DNA from 3 places in the Mesorhizobium sp. M0659 genome. Region 2 is predicted to be linked to each of the others. Evidence: predicted binding sites of a transcription regulator. Region 2 holds the regulator's gene; each other region holds the start of a gene.
The links. Region 2 encodes LexA, which represses DNA repair genes until DNA is damaged. Its sites were predicted from a motif close to TGTTCNNNNTGTGTTCNG; they were not measured.

Region 1 (5,923 bases), on a different contig from region 2:
TATGCTGCGCAGCAAAGGTTGGGCGATCCCGCCGGCCGCTCACGCCCTGCTTGCGGCGCTTGGCCGGCATGCCCATTTCCGGTTTGACTTGGGGTGTGGAACGGGCAAGAAAAGTCCCAACAAGCCCCCAAGAACACGACACCTCGAAGTCTGGAGAGAAAAATGTCCGCTTCCAATTCAATCGTCGTTGCCAGCGCCGCACGCACGGCTGTCGGCTCTTTCAACGGCGCCTTCGCCGCCACCCCGGCGCATGAACTTGGCGCCGTCGTCATCAGGGAGCTTTTGGCGCGCGCCGGCGTCGAGCCGGGTGAAGTCGACGAGGTCATTCTCGGCCAGGTGCTGACCGCCGCGCAGGGCCAGAACCCCGCCCGCCAGGCGTCGATCAATGCCGGCCTGCCCCAGGAGACCACCGCCTGGGGGCTCAACCAGGTTTGCGGCTCTGGCCTGCGCGCCATCGCGCTCGGCATGCAGCAGATCGCCGCCGGCGACGCCACTGTGATCATCGCCGGCGGCCAGGAATCGATGTCGCTGTCGCCGCACGCCGAGCACCTGCGCGCCGGCGTCAAGATGGGCGACTACAAGATGATCGACACCATGATCAAGGACGGGTTGTGGGACGCCTTCAACGGCTACCACATGGGCAACACCGCCGAGAACGTCGCCCGCCAGTTCCAGATCACCCGCGACGACCAGGACCAGTTTGCGCTGGCCTCGCAAAACAAGGCCGAGGCCGCGCAGAAGGCCGGCAAGTTCAAGGACGAGATCGTCGCCTTCACGATCAAGGGCAGGAAGGGCGACACTGTCGTCGACCAGGACGAGTACATCCGCCACGGCGCCACCATCGACGCCATGTCCAAGCTGAAGCCGGCTTTCGACAAGGACGGCACCGTGACCGCCGCCAACGCGTCGGGCATCAATGACGGCGCCGCCGGCGCGCTGCTGATGAGCGAGGCTGAAGCCACAAGGCGCGGCATCACCCCGCTGGTGCGCATCGCCTCATGGGCGACGGCCGGCGTCGATCCGGCGATCATGGGCACCGGACCTATTCCCGCCTCGAAGCGGGCGCTCGAGAAGGCCGGCTGGTCGGTCAAGGACCTCGACCTTGTCGAGGCCAATGAAGCCTTCGCTGCGCAGGCCTGCGCCGTCAACAAGGGCATGGGCTGGGATACGTCGATCGTCAACGTCAATGGCGGCGCCATCGCCATCGGCCATCCGATCGGCGCGTCGGGCGCCCGCGTCTTCAACACGCTGGTTTTCGAGATGCGCCGCCGCCGCGCCAAGAAGGGCCTTGCCACGCTGTGCATCGGCGGCGGCATGGGCGTCGCTCTGTGCGTGGAAGCGCTGTGAACAAGAAGTGAGTAGTGAATAGGGAGTAGTGAATAGGGAAGAAGGAGCAGCGCGGCGGGATATCGATCCCTACTCGCTATTCCCTACTCCCTATTCCCTTCTTCCGACCAAAGGGAGGAAGAACTTTCAATGACCAAAGTAGCGCTCGTCACCGGTGGATCGCGCGGCATCGGCGCCGCCATATCGATCGGCCTGAAGAATGCCGGTTACACCGTTGCCGCCAACTATGCCGGCAATGACGAGGCAGCGGGGAAGTTCAGCGCACAAACCGGCATCAAGGCCTACAAATGGTCGGTCGCCGACTACGACGCCTGTGCCGCCGGAATCAAACAGGTCGAGGCCGATCTCGGCCCGGTCTCGGTGCTGGTCAACAATGCCGGCATTACCCGCGACGCCATGTTCCACAAGCTGACGCGCGAGCAGTGGAAGGAAGTCATCGACACCAATCTGTCTGGGGTCTTCAACATGACGCATCCGCTGTGGGGCGGCATGCGCGACCGCAAATTCGGCCGCGTCATCACCATCTCCTCCATCAACGGCCAGAAAGGCCAGGCCGGCCAGGTCAACTATTCCGCCGCAAAGGCCGGCGACATCGGCTTCTCGAAGGCGCTGGCGCAGGAGGGCGCGCGCGCGGGCATCACAGTCAATGTCATCTGCCCCGGCTACATCGCCACCGAGATGGTCAAGGCGATCGACGAGAAGGTGCTGAATGAACGCATCATTCCGCAGATCCCGGTCGGCCGCCTCGGCGAACCGGAAGAGATCGCGCGTTGCGTCGTCTTCCTCGCCTCTGAGGACGCCGGTTTCATCACCGGCTCGACCATCACCGCCAATGGCGGCCAGTACTTCGTCTGAACGACAGCAATTTCGCCCGGTAGGACGGGCCGCCTTAAGGCCCGTTTTTCATCGCCGGCCGGCGATGTTCCCCGGGCTGCGCGCGAGACATTGACCCGTTCCGGCACGCAAAGATTAACGATTTTTAGGCGCCCTGTGCAAAACCCGGTTCGCAAGCTGTGAATTCTCGGTGGACAAGCTGTGGATAACACAAGATGTTGGGGTGAACAAACCAGGAAAATCCCGCCATCGCTGATTCGTCACCCATTCGTTCCGGCTTTGAGCGGAACGTTAACGACCAAGGCCGAATACCACCGGAAAATGGTTAAGGCCGATTAAGAAAATTCAGCAATTTCATAATGTTGGCCGAGGCGTATCGGATCACGACGATGCCCGGCGGCAAAGGTTAACGCCAATGGTCGCCTTGCAGGAATCGGGCCAGTTTCCGCGATTCAGCATATGGTGAGACTCAGGCTCGCAAAATCCACATGTAGCCGTGAACAAAAGCTGAATCTGCCGGAGTCACTGATTCGTCTCCGATTCGTTCCAGACTCGTTCCAACTGTTAATTGAGACCTCAACGACGGACCGTGGGACTGCCGGCCGGAACATTCCGCTTTCGCTTCGCGCCTGAAATCCCTATGTGTCGCCTGTCATACGCGCCACGCGAGGCGCGCTCCCGACAACACGATGCAGAAAGCCTCATCTCCAGGCCGATGAACATCCAGCCGAAACACACCGAGCCGCTGATCCTGTCGGGCCGCGACGTGACTGCCGTGCTGGGTCCGACCAACACCGGCAAGACCCATCTCGCCATCGAGCGCATGGTGGCGCATGAGAGCGGCATTATCGGGCTGCCGCTCCGCCTTCTGGCGCGCGAGGTCTATGCCCGCGTCTGCGAAAAGGTCGGCGCCCACAAGGTGGCGCTCATCACCGGCGAGGAAAAAATCCAGCCGCCCGGCGCGAAATATTCGGTCTGCACCGTCGAAGCCATGCCGCGCGAGACCGACGTTGCCTTCGTCGCCATCGACGAGGTGCAACTCGCCGGCGACCTCGAGCGCGGCCACATCTTCACCGACCGTATCCTGCACCTGCGCGGCCGCCAGGAAACGCTGCTGCTCGGCGCGGCCACCATGCATGGCATCCTGCAAAAGCTGCTGAGAGGCGTCTCGGTGGTGACGCGCCCTCGCCTGTCGCACCTGGCCTATGCCGGCTCGAAGAAATTGACCCGCCTGCCGCGGCGTACGGCGATCGTCGCTTTCTCCGCCGACGAGGTCTATGCCATCGCTGAGCTGATCCGCCGCCAGCAAGGAGGAGCGGCGGTCGTGCTCGGCGCGCTGTCGCCCCGCACCCGCAATGCCCAGGTGGCAATGTTCCAGGCAGGCGACGTCGACTATCTCGTCGCCACCGACGCCATCGGCATGGGGCTCAACCTTGATCTCGATCATGTCGCCTTCGCCCAGAACCGCAAATTCGACGGCTATCAGTACCGCAATCTCACGGCGGCCGAGCTCGGCCAGATCGCCGGCCGCGCCGGCCGCCATCTGCGCGACGGCACCTTCGGCGTCACCGGCCAGGTCGATCCGCTGGACGAGGAACTGGTCAAGCGCATCGAGGGGCACGAGTTCGATCCGGTGAAGGTGCTGCAATGGCGCACCGCGCATTTCGACTTCGCCAGCCTCGACGCGCTGAAGCGCTCGATCGAAACCAACGCGCCGGTCGAAGGCCTGACGCGGGCGCTGCCGGCGGTCGATGCCCAGGCGCTCGAACATCTCTCCCGCGACGAGGACATCCGCGCGCTGGCTACCAATGCCAAGCGCGTCGCGCTGCTGTGGGAAGCCTGCGCGTTGCCGGACTACCGCAAGATCGCGCCGGCCCAGCACTCCGACCTGATCGCTTCTATCTACACCGACCTCGCCAAACACGGCCATGTCGACGAGAACTACATGGCCGAGCAGGTGCGCCGCGCCGATACGACCGAGGGGGACATCGACACGCTGTCGCACCGCATTGCGCAGATCCGCACCTGGACATTCGTGTCCAACCGGCCGGGCTGGCTGGCCGATCAGGCACACTGGCGGGAAAAGACGCGCGAAATCGAAGACAGATTGTCGGATGCGCTGCATGAGCGGTTGACGAAACGGTTTGTAGACCGCAGGACTTCCGTCCTCATGCGGCGCCTTAGAGAAAATACAATGCCTGAAGCCGAAATCAGTCCTACCGGAACCGTCCTTGTCGAAGGCCATCATGTCGGCGAGTTGCAAGGGTTCCGCTTCACCGCCGACCAGAGCGCCGGCGGCGAAGACGCCAAGGCCGTGCGTACGGCAGCGCAAAAAGCGCTGGCCGCCGAGTTCGAGGCGCGTGCCGAACGCTTCGGCGCCTGCGCCAATGGCGACCTTGCGCTCGGCTCCGACGGCACGCTGCGCTGGATCGGCGCGCCGATCGGCACGCTGGTTGCCGGCGAGGACGCGCTGAAGCCGCGCCTGGTGCTTTTGGCCGACGAGCAGTTGACCGGCCCCGCCCGAGACAAGGTCGCCGCGCGCGCCGAGCGTTTCGTCAATTTCCAGATCGAGTCGCTGCTGAAGCCGCTGGTCGACTTGAAGAATGCCGAGCAGATCGCCGGCATCGGCCGTGGCATCGCCTTCCAGCTCGTCGAGCATTTCGGCCTCATCAACCGCCGCGACATCGCCGAGGAAATGAAGTCGCTCGACCAGGAGGGTCGCGCCGCCTTGCGCCGGCTCGGTGTGCGCTTCGGCGCCTACCACGTCTTCGTGCCGGCGCTGATCAAGCCGGCGCCCGCCGGACTGATTACGCTGTTGTGGGCGCTGAAGAACGACGGCAAGGACAAGCTGGGCTTTGGCGACGTGGTGCACGCCCTGGCTTCCGGCCGCACCTCGGTGGTCATCGATCCTGCTTTCGACAAGAGCTTCTACAAGCTTGCCGGATACCGCAATCTCGGCCGCCGCGCCGTGCGCATCGACATTCTGGAACGGCTGGCCGACCTGATCCGGCCTGCGACCAACTGGAAGCCCGGTCTGGGACAGCGCCCGGACGGCGCCTATGACGGCCAGTCCTTCATGGTGACGCCGCCGATGATGTCGATCCTCGGCGCCACCGCCGACGACATGGAAGAGATTCTGAAGGGCCTCGGCTATCGCGCCGAGCCGAAACCACCGGCAGAGGTGAAGGCGCGGCTCGAAGCGCAGGACAATGCCGCGCGGGAAGCGGCTGCGGCAAAACTGGCTGCGGACGCGGCTGCAAAAGCCGAACAGGCCAAGGCGGCGGAAGCCGCTGCAAGAGAAGCTGTCGCTGAAGCGCCGGCCGTTGGATCGGAGCCGGATGCGGTTGCCGCCGCTGAGCCTGCGGCTGAGCAGCCCGTCGCCGAAGCCGCAGCGGAGGCTGTTGCTGCGGACGCTCAGCCGGGCGCGCCTCCCGAGGGTTCGGAGCCAACTGCGGCCGTTGAAGCCACCGCCGAAGCTCCAGCCATCGCGGAAGCAACGGCAGAGCCCGTCGCGGAAGAACAGGTCGAAGCTCCCATAGAAATCGCGGAAGAAGCTCCGGCTGTTGCAGAAGCTGACGACACCGTCCCCGAAAGCGCCGACGCCACCGTCGCCGAAAACGCCGACGCCCTTACCTCCCCCTCGATGGGGGAGGTCGCGGCGCGAAGCGACGCGGGTGGGGGTGACAGCGTTGACGAAGCAGGTGCAGACACAGAAGACGCTTCAGGCGCAACCGCCGACGCC
Region 2 (5,923 bases):
CTCGATCAGCGCCCGCATCACCTGGTAGCCATGCGGGTGGAGGAACGACACCTGGCTGCCGCGCTGGCTGCCGTCGCGCGGGCTTTCGAGTTCAAGGCCGTAGGCGCCGCATCTGGCTTCGACGAGCTGGATAAACAGGTCGGTCAGTGCGATGCTTTTTCTGCGCACCGCCGCCATGTCGACGTCGTTCCAGATATCGAGCGCGCCCTTGAGCGCCCGCATCGACAGCACCGGCTGCGTTCCGCACAGGAAGCGGCGGATCCCGCTGCCGACGGCAAAGCCCTGCTCGAAGGCAAAGGGCCGCGCATGGCCCCACCAGCCGCTGAGCGGCTGCCTGATATCACCATGGTGGCGCTCGGCCGCGTAGATGAAGGCCGGCGAGCCCGGGCCGCCATTGAGGTATTTGTAGGTGCAGCCGACAGCGAAATCGGCATTGGCACGGTCGAGTTCGACCGGCAAGGCGCCGGCGGTGTGGCAGAGGTCCCAGATGATCAGCGCGCCGGCGTCATGTGCCTTGCGCGTCAGCGCCGCCATGTCGCGCAACTGGCCGGATTTGTAGTTTACGTGGTTGACCAGGATGACGGCAACGCTGTCGTCGATCAGCTCCTCGATTGCGGCCGCGTCGACGCCCTCCAGCCGCAGCCGCGTTCCCGGCCGGGTCGAGGCGACGCCTTCGGCCATGTAGAGGTCGGTCGGGAAACTGTCGCCCTCGGCAACGATGACCGACCGATTCGGCCGCATGCCGAGCGCGGCGTGCAGCAGCTTGTAGATGTTGATCGAGGTTGTGTCGCAGACCACCGTCTGCCCGTCAGCCGCGCCGATCAGTCGTCCGAGCTGATCTCCCAGTTCCACCGGCATGTTGAACCAGCCAGCCGTGTTCCAGGCGCGAATGAGGTCCTGCGCCCATTCCTGCGTGGCGGCCTGTTGCAATTCGCTGAAGACGGCTGGTGACGCGGCACCCAGCGAATTGCCGTCGAGATAAATCACGCCTTGCGGCAAGACAAAGCGTTCACGCATGGAGCGCAGCGGATCGGCGGCATCCATTGCTTCGATTGTAGCGAGATCGGGTGTCGTGCTCATGATCCGGCGCCCTTCCATGGACAAACGCGCGCGGCGGAGCCTGCCGCCCAAACATGCCGGCGATCTTGAGTGGTCGCCCTTGAGCTGTCAAACATTATATAATTCACCCATTGAAAGACTTTGATATATAATGATCCGCCGAGCGTTTATGTCTGATGGATCACGATGCTGGATGACGAGCAGACCTCGAAGACGGAAGTGGCCTATCGCCTGCTCAGGCGCGATATTCTTGCGACCCGGCTGGCGCCTGCCGCGCCGTTGAAGCTGAGCACGCTGCGCAACACCTACGGCATCGGCTGGACGCCGTTGCGCGAGGCGCTGTCGCGGCTGGATGCGGAACGGCTTGTGACCGCCATCAGCAACCGTGGGTTTGCGGTCGCTCCCGTCTCTCGGGCGGAGCTCGAGGATCTGGCGCGTGCGCGGCTGGTGGTCGAACTGCCCCTGCTGGTGGAATCGGTCGAGAAGGGCGACCGCGAGTGGGAAGACGCGGTCGTTGCAGCCCACTATCGTCTCTCACGGTGCGGGTCTGTTCTCGACGATCCATCGGATGATGCGGTCGACGCGTGGTACGAAAAACACGATGCCTTCCATGCGGCGCTGCTCAGTGCCGCGACATCCAGTTGGCTGCTGCGCTTCAATGCGACGATTTCCGACCAATTGCATCGCCATCACCGCTTTCTGGGTCTGGCCCCGACGCTGCGCGCCGCCGCCGGCCGCACGGATGGACACCGGAAGGCCGTGGCGGCCCTGCGCGACGCCGTCGCGATCGAACACCATACCGCCCTGATGGAAGCGGCCCTCGATCGCGACGTCGAACGTGCGAAAACTCTGATGACCGCTCACATCGGCTACACGATGCAGGTCTATGCCCAGAGTGAACCCGGCGCGGATGCTGCGCAGCCCCGTCCGAAAAGGAAGCGGCGATCGTAGCCGACGACGCAGGGCACTTTGTCTTCGTTTCACCCCGTTGCCGGCCAACGACTACGAGCGCCGCTCGCGGTGCCGAACGTTACGCTGAACAAAACGTCAACACATTCATTAAACTTTAAAAGGTTGCGGAACACAACTGGAACAGATAGTGTTTGTTCTGGGTTTGTTTTTTTGATTCTGGTTTCAGAACCCCTGGGGGCCGCGATGCTGACGCGCAAACAACATGAGCTTCTGATGTTCATCCATGAACGCCTGAAGGAGAGCGGAATCCCGCCGTCCTTCGACGAGATGAAGGAAGCGCTTGACCTCGCCTCCAAGTCCGGCATCCACCGCCTGATCACGGCGCTTGAGGAGCGCGGTTTCATTCGCCGGCTGCCGAACCGGGCGCGCGCGCTGGAAGTGCTGCGGCTGCCCGACTCGATCGCACCAGGCCTCAATGCGGCGAGGAAGTTTTCGCCGAGCGTCATTCAGGGCAGTCTTGGTCAAACCGGCCAAGGGCAAGGCGGCCAAGGACAAGGCGCGATGGGCCAAGGCGGTCTCGGCCGCCAGATCAAGCCGGGCTCGCCGTCGCGTTCGATGTCGGCCGGCAATGACGATGCCGTTTCCGCGATTTCAATCCCGGTTATGGGACGCATCGCCGCCGGCGTGCCGATCGACGCCATCCAGCATCAGACCCATTCGATCTCGGTGCCGCCCGATATGATCATGGGCGGCGAACACTACGCGCTCGAGGTCAAGGGCGATTCGATGATCGAGGCCGGCATTTTCGATGGCGACACGGTCATCATCCGCAATGCCGACACAGCCAGCCCCGGCGAGATCGTGGTGGCGTTGGTCGACGATGAGGAAGCGACCCTGAAACGCTTCCGCCGCAAGGGCGCCTCGATCGCCCTGGAAGCCGCCAACCCGGCCTACGAGACCCGCATTTTTGGACCGGACAGGGTGAAGGTGCAGGGCAAGCTTGTCGGATTGATCCGGCGCTACTGAGCCGGCTTGGGTTTGTACTTTTCACGCTGGTTGTAGGGCGGCAGGCCGCGCGCTTCGCGGGAGAAGCGGCGTTGCTCGTGCCAGGGGCGATACGGCTTGTCGACGGCGAAGCGGATGGTTGGCGCTGCAGCTGCCGATTGCGGATCGAAGAAGACGGCGGCGCTGCCGTCGCGGGCCAGCTGTTTCTTCGTCACGACCAGCACCAGCGGGTCGCGGCACGGATTGTAGGCGGTGGCGTCATCGATGACGATCAGGCTCGCGAAGGCACAGGCCGGCCGCGCCGTCTTGCGGTCTTTCGCAAGCGCTACAATGGCTCCGGAAGGGTGCCGGGCGATACAGAGATCGCCGGTGCAATAGAAGGGCGAGCCGGGCGGCAGATCGAGCGGATCGAGATCGAACCGCGTATCTGTTGACTCGAAAATCTCAGGTGGGATAATGGTTTCGGCCCGCAGCGCCCGTTTCCAATTGTCCGTGGTGAATTCGTTGGAGCGTTCGCGGTTGAGGGCGAGTTCGCCGCCACCGGTCGGCATGGCCACCAGATGCGCATCCTCGGATATGAGCACGTCGGGCGTAAGCACCTGCGGCACCGTCAACAGGCCGGCCAGCGCGAAAGGCACGGCCGCCAACCTGAGCCAGGTGGTGGCCATGGTGGCGATGACGAGGGCGACCGCCACCAACAGCACCGAGCGGATGGAGATCAGCCCGACGGCGTCGACCGGCGAGCGCTCGGAAATCCAGGCCGATATAGCGATCATCGCCATCAGACCCTTGCCCATCACATAGAGGAACGGCCCGTCGGCGCCGAACGGCATCGCCAGTGCGCTGAGCACGGCAAAAGGCATGACGATCAACGAAACAATCGGCATCACGGCCAGATTGGCGATCAGGCTGAGCGGCGACACACGCTGAAAATGCCAGATGGCGAACAGCAAGGTTGCACTGCCGGCGATGATCGAGGTCATGGCGAGGCCGCCCATGGCCAGCGCGAATTTTCGCGACAGGAAGCCGACGAAGGAGCGCTTTGCCGGCGGCGTTCTCACCTTGTCGGCGCGGTAATCGGCCCAGCCGGCATAGGCGCCGACAAGGGCGGCGGTGGCAGCAAACGACATCTGGAAGCTGGGACCGACCACCTCGTGCGGCGACACCAGGATGACGGCAATGGCGGAGATCGCCAGATTGCGCATGGTGAGTGCGGCGCGATCAAACAGCACGGCGACAAGCATGACCGCCAGCATGATGAAGCTGCGCTCGGCGGCAACCACGACGCCTGAAATGACGAGATAGGCGGCGATGGAGACGAGTGCTGCCACTGCTGCATATTTCTTGACTGGGCGGCGCGAAGAGAAATCGGGAAACAGCGCAAAGGCGCCACGCAGCAACGCCATGATGGTGCCGGCAACCAGCGCCATGTGCAGGCCGGAGATGGAGATGATGTGGTAGATGCCGGTGCGCCGCATCGCTTCGTTGACCTCGTCCGGGATGCCGGCGCGCACCCCGACAATCAACGCCGCGGCAATCTCGCCTTCGGCGCCGCCGATTTTGCCCCTGATATGGTCGGCAATGTTTTCGCGCGCGTTCTCGATTGCCGAGGAGAGCCGCGCGGTCAGCGGCGGCGGTCCCTGCGTAGCAATGGTTTTCGGATTGCCGAGAAAGAAGCCGCTGCCGCCGATACCGGTGAAATAGCTGTCGAAGGAGAAATCGTAGCTCTCCGGCCGCACCGGACCGGTCGGCGGCAACAGCCTGGCATAGCCGGTGATCAGGGAGCCGGCGGTCATATCGGCGGGAACGGTCCGCGCCGAGAGCCTGACCCGCTCCGGGGCATAGCGCAGCTCGGGGTAAGCGGTCGAAACCACATCGAGCGTCAGCCTGATGCGGCCGCTTTCCATCTGTTCGAGACTGACGACGCGGCCGGTCAGCCGTGTCTGAATCTCGGAGCCGAGCATCTGCGTTCCGGCGCGCCAAGTCTCGACTTTGGCGGCGACGACGCCGAGCGCGCACAGCATCGCGGCCATGCAGAACAGATGCGTCCTCGGCCGCGATCGCGTGGCGAGGGCGCAACATGTCGCCAGCACCACAATGGCGATTGGCTGCGCAAAGCCGGGCTCGCCGGCCAGCGAGAAATAAATGATGACGCCGGCCGCCAGGAAAACCGGCACCAGCAGGAAGGCGACGCCCCGGTCGAGCTCCGTGTTGGCGGCCACGGCAAGGCTGCGGCGGAGCGCGGGCCATGACGGACGGCGAAGCCGTCTGCGCAGACGGGCGATAGATCCGGGCGCTGTGACTTGCGCCGGCAACGCGTGACCGGGCAGCGCAGGCGCGACGCCGGGATGCGGCTCAGGCAGCGCGAGGGGCAGCGGCTCGGCATAGGGACTATCGGCAAACAGCGAGCGTTCGCTGACGCTTGCCTCGGCGCCTTCGCCTTCCTTCGTGCCCCGGCCACGTCCAGCCATCGGGTCTGCCCCTTGCGCCCCAGACCCCTATGCTACATGAACGCGCAAAGCGCGAAAGTCCGCGTGATCACGTCCACCGCGCCGGAATCGACCATCACCTGGCAAGGACGCTCAATCCTCAATCATATCCTGGCCCTCCGCTCTCAGGCGAGCAAGCCCATCGTGCATTGCCTTCAATTGTTCCGGTGTATGACCCTGCCATTCACCGAGTTCACCCAGGATGAGCAACGGATCACGGGAGCGGTAGGATTTCGTCGGATTACCGGGAAATTTTTTGTCGGTCAGGTTAGGGTCATCCATAAAAAACCCCGTCGGCTTTACGATGTAAATCCTTTGACGACCGTCACCCGTTGCAAGCTCTGCTCCCCAGATGGCGGCTTCAAGTGTCTGGGAGAAATATATCCATGACAGTGGTTGATCTCTGAAATTGGAAGGATGGCCGACGCTCAGCAGATCCCCGGGTTTCAAATCCGCCC
Region 3 (5,923 bases), on a different contig from region 2:
TCTCTCCCGTATAGTAGCTGGGAGAAGGGGCTACCGGCGCGGCGGCTTGATCCCACCCGTGCCGACATCGACAGTGATGCTGCCGGAAATCCTGACATCGGTGTCGCCGATCTTGAACGTGCCGTTCTCGCCGGCAGACAGCGCGTCGTCCGGCTCCGGCTGCGGCGCGGGCTTGGCGATGCGGTAGTCGCCGGTCACGCCGGGCAGGGCGCCTTTCCGCGACGTGCTGGTGCTGCCCCCGGCAAAGGCCATGCTCGATGTCGCCGCCGTGATGGCAATGGCTATGGTCAGTCTGTTCAGGTGGTAGCGCATGGCAAGACTATAGTGCCGCGCTCAAGGCGAGGCCAGACCAGCGGCGTTGAAATTGAGGGAACACCGGCCTGCATTCAATCCGCCGATCAGGCCGCTGCCTGCTTGCGGGTGTCGAAGACGTGGTCGACGAGGCCCCAGTCCTTGGCCTCCTTCGCGGTCATGAAGAAATCGCGGTCGAGCGTGCGTTCGACCTCTTCGTGGGTGCGGCCGCAATGGTGAGCGTAGAGGTCGGCCATGTGCCGCTTGGTGCGCAAAATGCCTTCGGCGTGACGCTGGATGTCGGAGGCCTGGCCCTGGAAGCCACCCAAAGGCTGATGCAGCACGATGCTGGCATTGGGCAGCGCGATGCGCCGCCCCGGCGTTCCCGCCATCAGCAGGAAGGAGGCCATCGACGCGGCAAAGCCCATGCACACGGTCGACACCGGGCAGCTGACATATTGCATCGTGTCGTAGATGGCGAAACCGCTGGTCACCACGCCGCCCGGCGAGTTGATGTAGAGCGAGATCTCCTTGTCGGGATTGTCCGATTCCAGCGACAGGAGCTGGGCGCAGACCAGCGCCGACATGCCGTCATTGATCTCGCCATTGACGAAGATGATGCGCTCGCGCAGCAGCCGCGAGAAAATGTCGAAGGCGCGTTCGCCGCGGCTCGATTGCTCGATCACCATCGGCACCAGATTGGCAAAGCCGCTCATCTCATTGTCTCCGTTTTGATTTTTCCGGTTCAGGCGGCGCGCAGCAACAGGCGTGGCGCGTTGGCGGCGACAGGCCGCTTGGGCTTGTATGCGCGCAGCCAGAGCCGGCAGCCGGCGCCGGCCATCGCGACCGCAGGCGTCAGGACAAACCCGTCATGGACGATGCGCAGATGCGTGCCGCCGGAAACGGTGCGGGCGAGTGTGAAGGTGACGATGCTCCCCAGCTCCTCGCGGTCGGCGTCGCCGGAACGCTCGCGCCAGGAATAGCGCAGCAGGCGCCCCGGTTCGGCATCGAGCACTTCGCACTCGATCGGCTTCTCAGGCCCGGCAAAGGCAAAGCGGCTGCCGGTTTCCGGATTGATGTCGTTCGGCATCATCCATTCCGCCAAGAGGTCCGGCACGGTCAGTGCCCGCCACACTTTTTCCGGTGCGTCCGGCAGATCGCATTCGAAGGCGAGGGCATCTTTGGCGGTCTGCGTCTGCTTTTCGTCGGTCATTGGTCCATGTCCTTCAAAACGGCCTTCAGTCTTTCGATGCGCTCCGGCCAGAATGCGCGGTAGCGTTCGATCCAGCCGAGCAGCGGCTCGAGCCCTTGCGGATCGGCGCGATAGTAGGCGTTGCGGCCGGCGCGTCTTTCGCTGACCAGGCCTGCGCCGCGCAGCACGGCAAGGTGCTGCGACACCGCCGGCTGCGACACGCTCATGCCGGTGCGCAACTCCGACACGCTCATCTCGCCGGAAGTCAGCCGCTCGTAGACGGCGCGTCGCGTCGGGTCGGCCAGGGCGCGAAAAATCTCTGCTTCGATCATGGCAAAAGCATAAGTCGATACTTATCGATTTGGCAAGGGGTGTTTTGAATGCCGCGTATTGATTGGATCCTGCCGGGCCTCTAAGCCGTGGGGAACAAGATGGGCCGATCATCGCGAGGCAGGAGTAGTATTTATGAATTCCAACGTCGATCTTTCGTCCGCCGAGAACCTCAACGAGGCTCTGAGGCTCTATCGCCGCCTCGTACTCGGTATAGGAGCGATCGCCGTCATCGGTTTCGTGGCCGTGATCTTGTTGGCCAAGCTGGGTACGGCGCTATCGCCGCCATACGGGATTTACATCTTCGGCGAAGGATTGGGGACCTGGGGCCTGATCGCGGTGGTAGCGGCGCTCGTCGCTCAGGTGTGGTGGCACGGGCGCGCGATCGGGAAATTGCTGAATGACCCGGCTCTGAAATCTGAACCTGCAGTCGGGCTGATGTCGGCGCCAACCGTGATCGCACAGCGCGCCCATGGCATGGGCATGGAGTGGAGCGGCTTTTTCGGTCCGTTGCGGCCAGCTAAAAAACGGCGCTGACGACACCGCTTCTCGCCCCTGCGTGTCAGCTAAATCCACGCGCCCGCGTCGGCGATTGCTGCCATTCCTTGACAATCCGTGGTTAACAGTATAGGAACGAAAAGGGAACAAAAACCTTGTGGGAAAAGCCAGCCGCGGCAAGCCAGGATTGTGCGCGGCCTGTAAGGTGAACGACTTGAAATTTGTTTCGGATGAGCACGGAGAAGTGTCATGGCGGGTAGCGTCAACAAGGTCATTCTGGTCGGTAACCTCGGCGCGGACCCTGAAATCCGCCGCCTGAATTCCGGTGACCCGGTCGTCAACATCCGCATCGCCACGTCGGAAAGCTGGCGCGACAAGAATTCCGGCGAGCGCAAGGAAAAGACCGAATGGCACAACGTCGTCATTTTCAATGACCAGATCGCCAAGGTCGCCGAGCAGTACCTTAAGAAGGGCATGAAGGTTTACGTCGAAGGCCAGCTGCAGACACGCAAATGGCAGGACCAGACCGGCGCCGACAAGTACACGACCGAAGTCGTGCTGCAGAAATTCCGCGGCGAGCTGCAGATGCTCGATTCTCGCGGCGAGGGCGGCGGTCAGGTCGGCAACTATGCCGGCGGCGGCGGCGCGAGCCGTGGCTCGGATTTCGGCCAGTCTGGCCCCAATGAGAGCTTCAACCGCGGCGGCAACAGCGGTGGCGGCGGTTCCAAGGGCGGCGGTGGCGGCGGCTCGTCGCGCGAACTGGACGACGAAATCCCGTTCTGAGCTGACGATAGTCAGCGATATCTGAGGAGAGGGCGCGATGTCGCTCGGACCGCTTCTATCGGCGCGCCCTCCCATTCCATGGCACGCCTTCGCGGCCCTTGCCGCGCTTGCCATTGGCGCTACGCAACTGGCGCTGCCGAAAGGCACGACGCGTCATCGTGTCGTCGGCTATACCTGGGCGGCGCTGATGCTGGTCGTCGCCATCTCCAGTTTCTGGATCCAGCAGATACGCCTCGTCGGTCCGTTCAGCCCGATCCATCTCTTGTCGATGTTAGTGTTGATCGCCGTGCCGCTGGCGGTCTGGCACGCGCATATGCATCGGGTCGCCACACATCGCAGGGTCACGATATCGCTGTATGTTTTCGCCCTGATCGGCGCCGGCGTGTTCACGCTGCTGCCGGGGCGGATCATGCACACGGTCGTCTTCGGCCAGTGACGCTTTCTGAAAGGAAGATTGCCGTGAAAGCCCGGATCAAATGGGTCGAGGAGCGCACCTTCGTCGGCGAGTCCGGGAGCGGCCACAAGGTTGTGCTGGGAACCGCCTCCGGGCCGGAAGGCAAGACGCCGGGTCCGAGCCCGATGGAGATGGTGCTGATCGGCACCGGCGGCTGCTCGGCCTATGATGTCGTCCACATCCTCGAAAAAGGCCGCGAGGCGATCGAGGACTGTGTTGTCGAACTCGACGCCGACCGGGCCGAAACCGACCCGAAAGTCTTCACCCGCATCCACATGCATTTCATCGTCACGGGCCACGCGCTGTCGCGCGACAAGGTCCAGCGCGCCATCAACCTGTCGATCGAGAAATACTGCTCGGCCTCGGCCATGCTGGCCAAGACGGCTGTCATCACCCACGATTTCAAGGTCGTCGATACGGCGGTGGAGTAGGGGCTGCCGTTACCCCGCCATCAGCGCCTTGATGCCATCCGCGACGAACTGAACCGCAAGCGCGGCCAGGATGACGCCGAGCAGGCGGGTGAGGATCGAGCGGCCGGTCTGGCCGAGGATGCGGTCGATGCGCTCCGACAGCACGAACACCAGATAGGTGATGGCAAGGCAGACGAAGATGATGCCGACCAGCGCCGCTTGTGCTGCAAAACCCTGAAACGAGCCCGACAGTAGCACGGTCGCCGAAATCGCACCGGGGCCGGCGATCAGCGGGATCGCCAGCGGGAAGGCCGCGATATTGTGGATCATGTCCTTGGTGATGGCGACGTCGCCGATCTTCTCCTTGCGGTCCTGGCGGCGCTCGAACACCATTTCGAACGCGATGAAGAACAGCAAAAACCCGCCGGCGACGCGGAAAGCCGGCAGCGTGATGCCGAACACCGACAGGATGGAGGCCCCGGCCACCGCAAACAGCGCCATCACCAGGAAGCCGATGATCGAGGCGCGCACCGAGACCTGCTGACGTTCCTCGCGGTTCATGCCGCGTGTCACCGCGAGGAAGAGCGGCGCGAGACCTGGCGGGTCGATGGTCACCAGAATGGTGACGAAGGCGTTGAACAGGCTGTCGAAACTCGGCATCGCTGACCCCTCCCGCCGGGCCGGACCCCTGCGCCACGATAGTGGTAGAGCAAAGCCTGGCCGGTGGGAACCGTCTGAGATGGCGGTACCGGAGACGCCGGCAGTGTTAGGCGGCAGCGTTGCAACAGGCCTCCAGGCGATAGCCGTCGGGATCGACGATGAAGGCAGCGTAATAGTTCTCGCCATAGTCGGCGCGCAGCCCCGGCGCGCCATTGTCGCTGCCGCCTGCACGCAAGGCGTCGGCGTGAAAGGCGTCGACGCTCCGCCTGGTCGGCGCGGTAAAGCAGAAATGCAGACCGGACTTCTCGTCCGATGGCACTGGCCGCTCCGCGTCGTTCACCCACAGCGCGACGGCTTGCGCACCATAACCCAGTGAGCCTGGCGACTGGCTGAGGCAGGAATAACCGAGCGGCTTTAGCGCGGCATCGTAGAAGGGCTTCGAAACGTTGGTGTCGCGGACGCCGATCGAGACATGGTCAAGCATGCTTTTGGTCACCTTTTTGCAATATGTTGCGTCATCAGTCGTGGGCGACGCGGCGCGCCAGGAACTCGACTTCGAGACGCCATGTCTTGCCATCGTCGTGCGAACGCTCGCCGAGCCAGCGGAAGCTGTCTTTGGTGATGCGCGAAAAGCTCCAGCGGACCGAGGAACCAGTGCCGTCGGCGCCGACCTGCACAATCGTGTCGCCTTCGGCGCGACCAAGCTGGCGGCTGTAGTATTGGTTGCGCGGGTCGCTCCAGAAGATGTGCCAGGCATCCGAGCCGGGATCATAGGCCCGAAGCGTTGTGCCATAGAAAGTCCATTTGCGGAGCGAGGGCGAGGGGCCGGCATCGCGTGCGGGCAGGATCCATACGTCCTGGATCGCCCTGCCTTCCAGGACCCAGCCGAAATGCACCTCGCCGCGTCCGGTGAGAACCGTGCCGTCCTCGAGATGGCGCGTGGCATCGAATGTCCAGGCGCCGACGAAGCGGCCGTAGAGATCCAGCTTTTCAGCCAGGCCGGAATTGGGGCCGTCGCTGTGGAGCGCTTCGGCAAAGGAGGATGTACCGATCATACTTGCTGCCTTCGTAGTGTCAGGAGGCTGCAAGCGATAGGCCCCGACCGGGTGTCGCGCTTGGGAAAAATTGCTATCTTTCAAGCCATGACGACGAGCGAACAAAACCTGGCATCGGGGCAGGGTTGGTATGTCTGTGACGTGCTGTGCACGGCCGGCGCCGGCGACCGCCCGTTCGAGGAGGCGCACGACACCTTCTGCGTTGCCGCTGTCACCAGCGGCACCTTCCGCTACCGCACCAGGCAAGGCG

Region 1: a site for LexA is predicted at 2,724-2,741, ahead of NKI31_RS17470 (helicase-related protein). Genes of this name have one in related genera too.
Region 3: a site for LexA is predicted at 2,443-2,460, ahead of ssb (single-stranded DNA-binding protein). Genes of this name have one in related genera too.

What each region holds. Positions count from the first base shown of each region.
Region 1 covers NZ_JAMYPY010000010.1:27,791-33,713, forward strand. The annotation lists gene NKI31_RS17460 (acetyl-CoA C-acetyltransferase) at 163-1,347, shown strand; gene phbB (acetoacetyl-CoA reductase) at 1,477-2,202, shown strand; gene NKI31_RS17470 (helicase-related protein) at 2,897-5,923, shown strand, end outside.
Region 2 covers NZ_JAMYPY010000022.1:55,212-61,134, forward strand. The annotation lists gene kynU (kynureninase) at 1-1,080, opposite strand, end outside; gene NKI31_RS26490 (GntR family transcriptional regulator) at 1,246-2,010, shown strand; gene lexA (transcriptional repressor LexA) at 2,215-2,997, shown strand; gene NKI31_RS26500 (ComEC/Rec2 family competence protein) at 2,991-5,447, opposite strand; gene arr (NAD(+)--rifampin ADP-ribosyltransferase) at 5,559-5,923, opposite strand, start outside.
Region 3 covers NZ_JAMYPY010000001.1:27,564-33,486, reverse strand. The annotation lists gene NKI31_RS00200 (hypothetical protein) at 31-252, opposite strand; gene NKI31_RS00195 (ATP-dependent Clp protease proteolytic subunit) at 399-1,007, opposite strand; gene NKI31_RS00190 (SRPBCC family protein) at 1,037-1,504, opposite strand; gene NKI31_RS00185 (ArsR/SmtB family transcription factor) at 1,501-1,815, opposite strand; gene NKI31_RS00180 (hypothetical protein) at 1,949-2,350, shown strand; gene ssb (single-stranded DNA-binding protein) at 2,561-3,094, shown strand; gene NKI31_RS00170 (DUF2306 domain-containing protein) at 3,132-3,530, shown strand; gene NKI31_RS00165 (OsmC family protein) at 3,554-3,979, shown strand; gene NKI31_RS00160 (MarC family protein) at 3,989-4,618, opposite strand; gene NKI31_RS00155 (VOC family protein) at 4,725-5,102, opposite strand; gene NKI31_RS00150 (hypothetical protein) at 5,137-5,673, opposite strand; gene NKI31_RS00145 (helix-turn-helix transcriptional regulator) at 5,761-5,923, shown strand, end outside.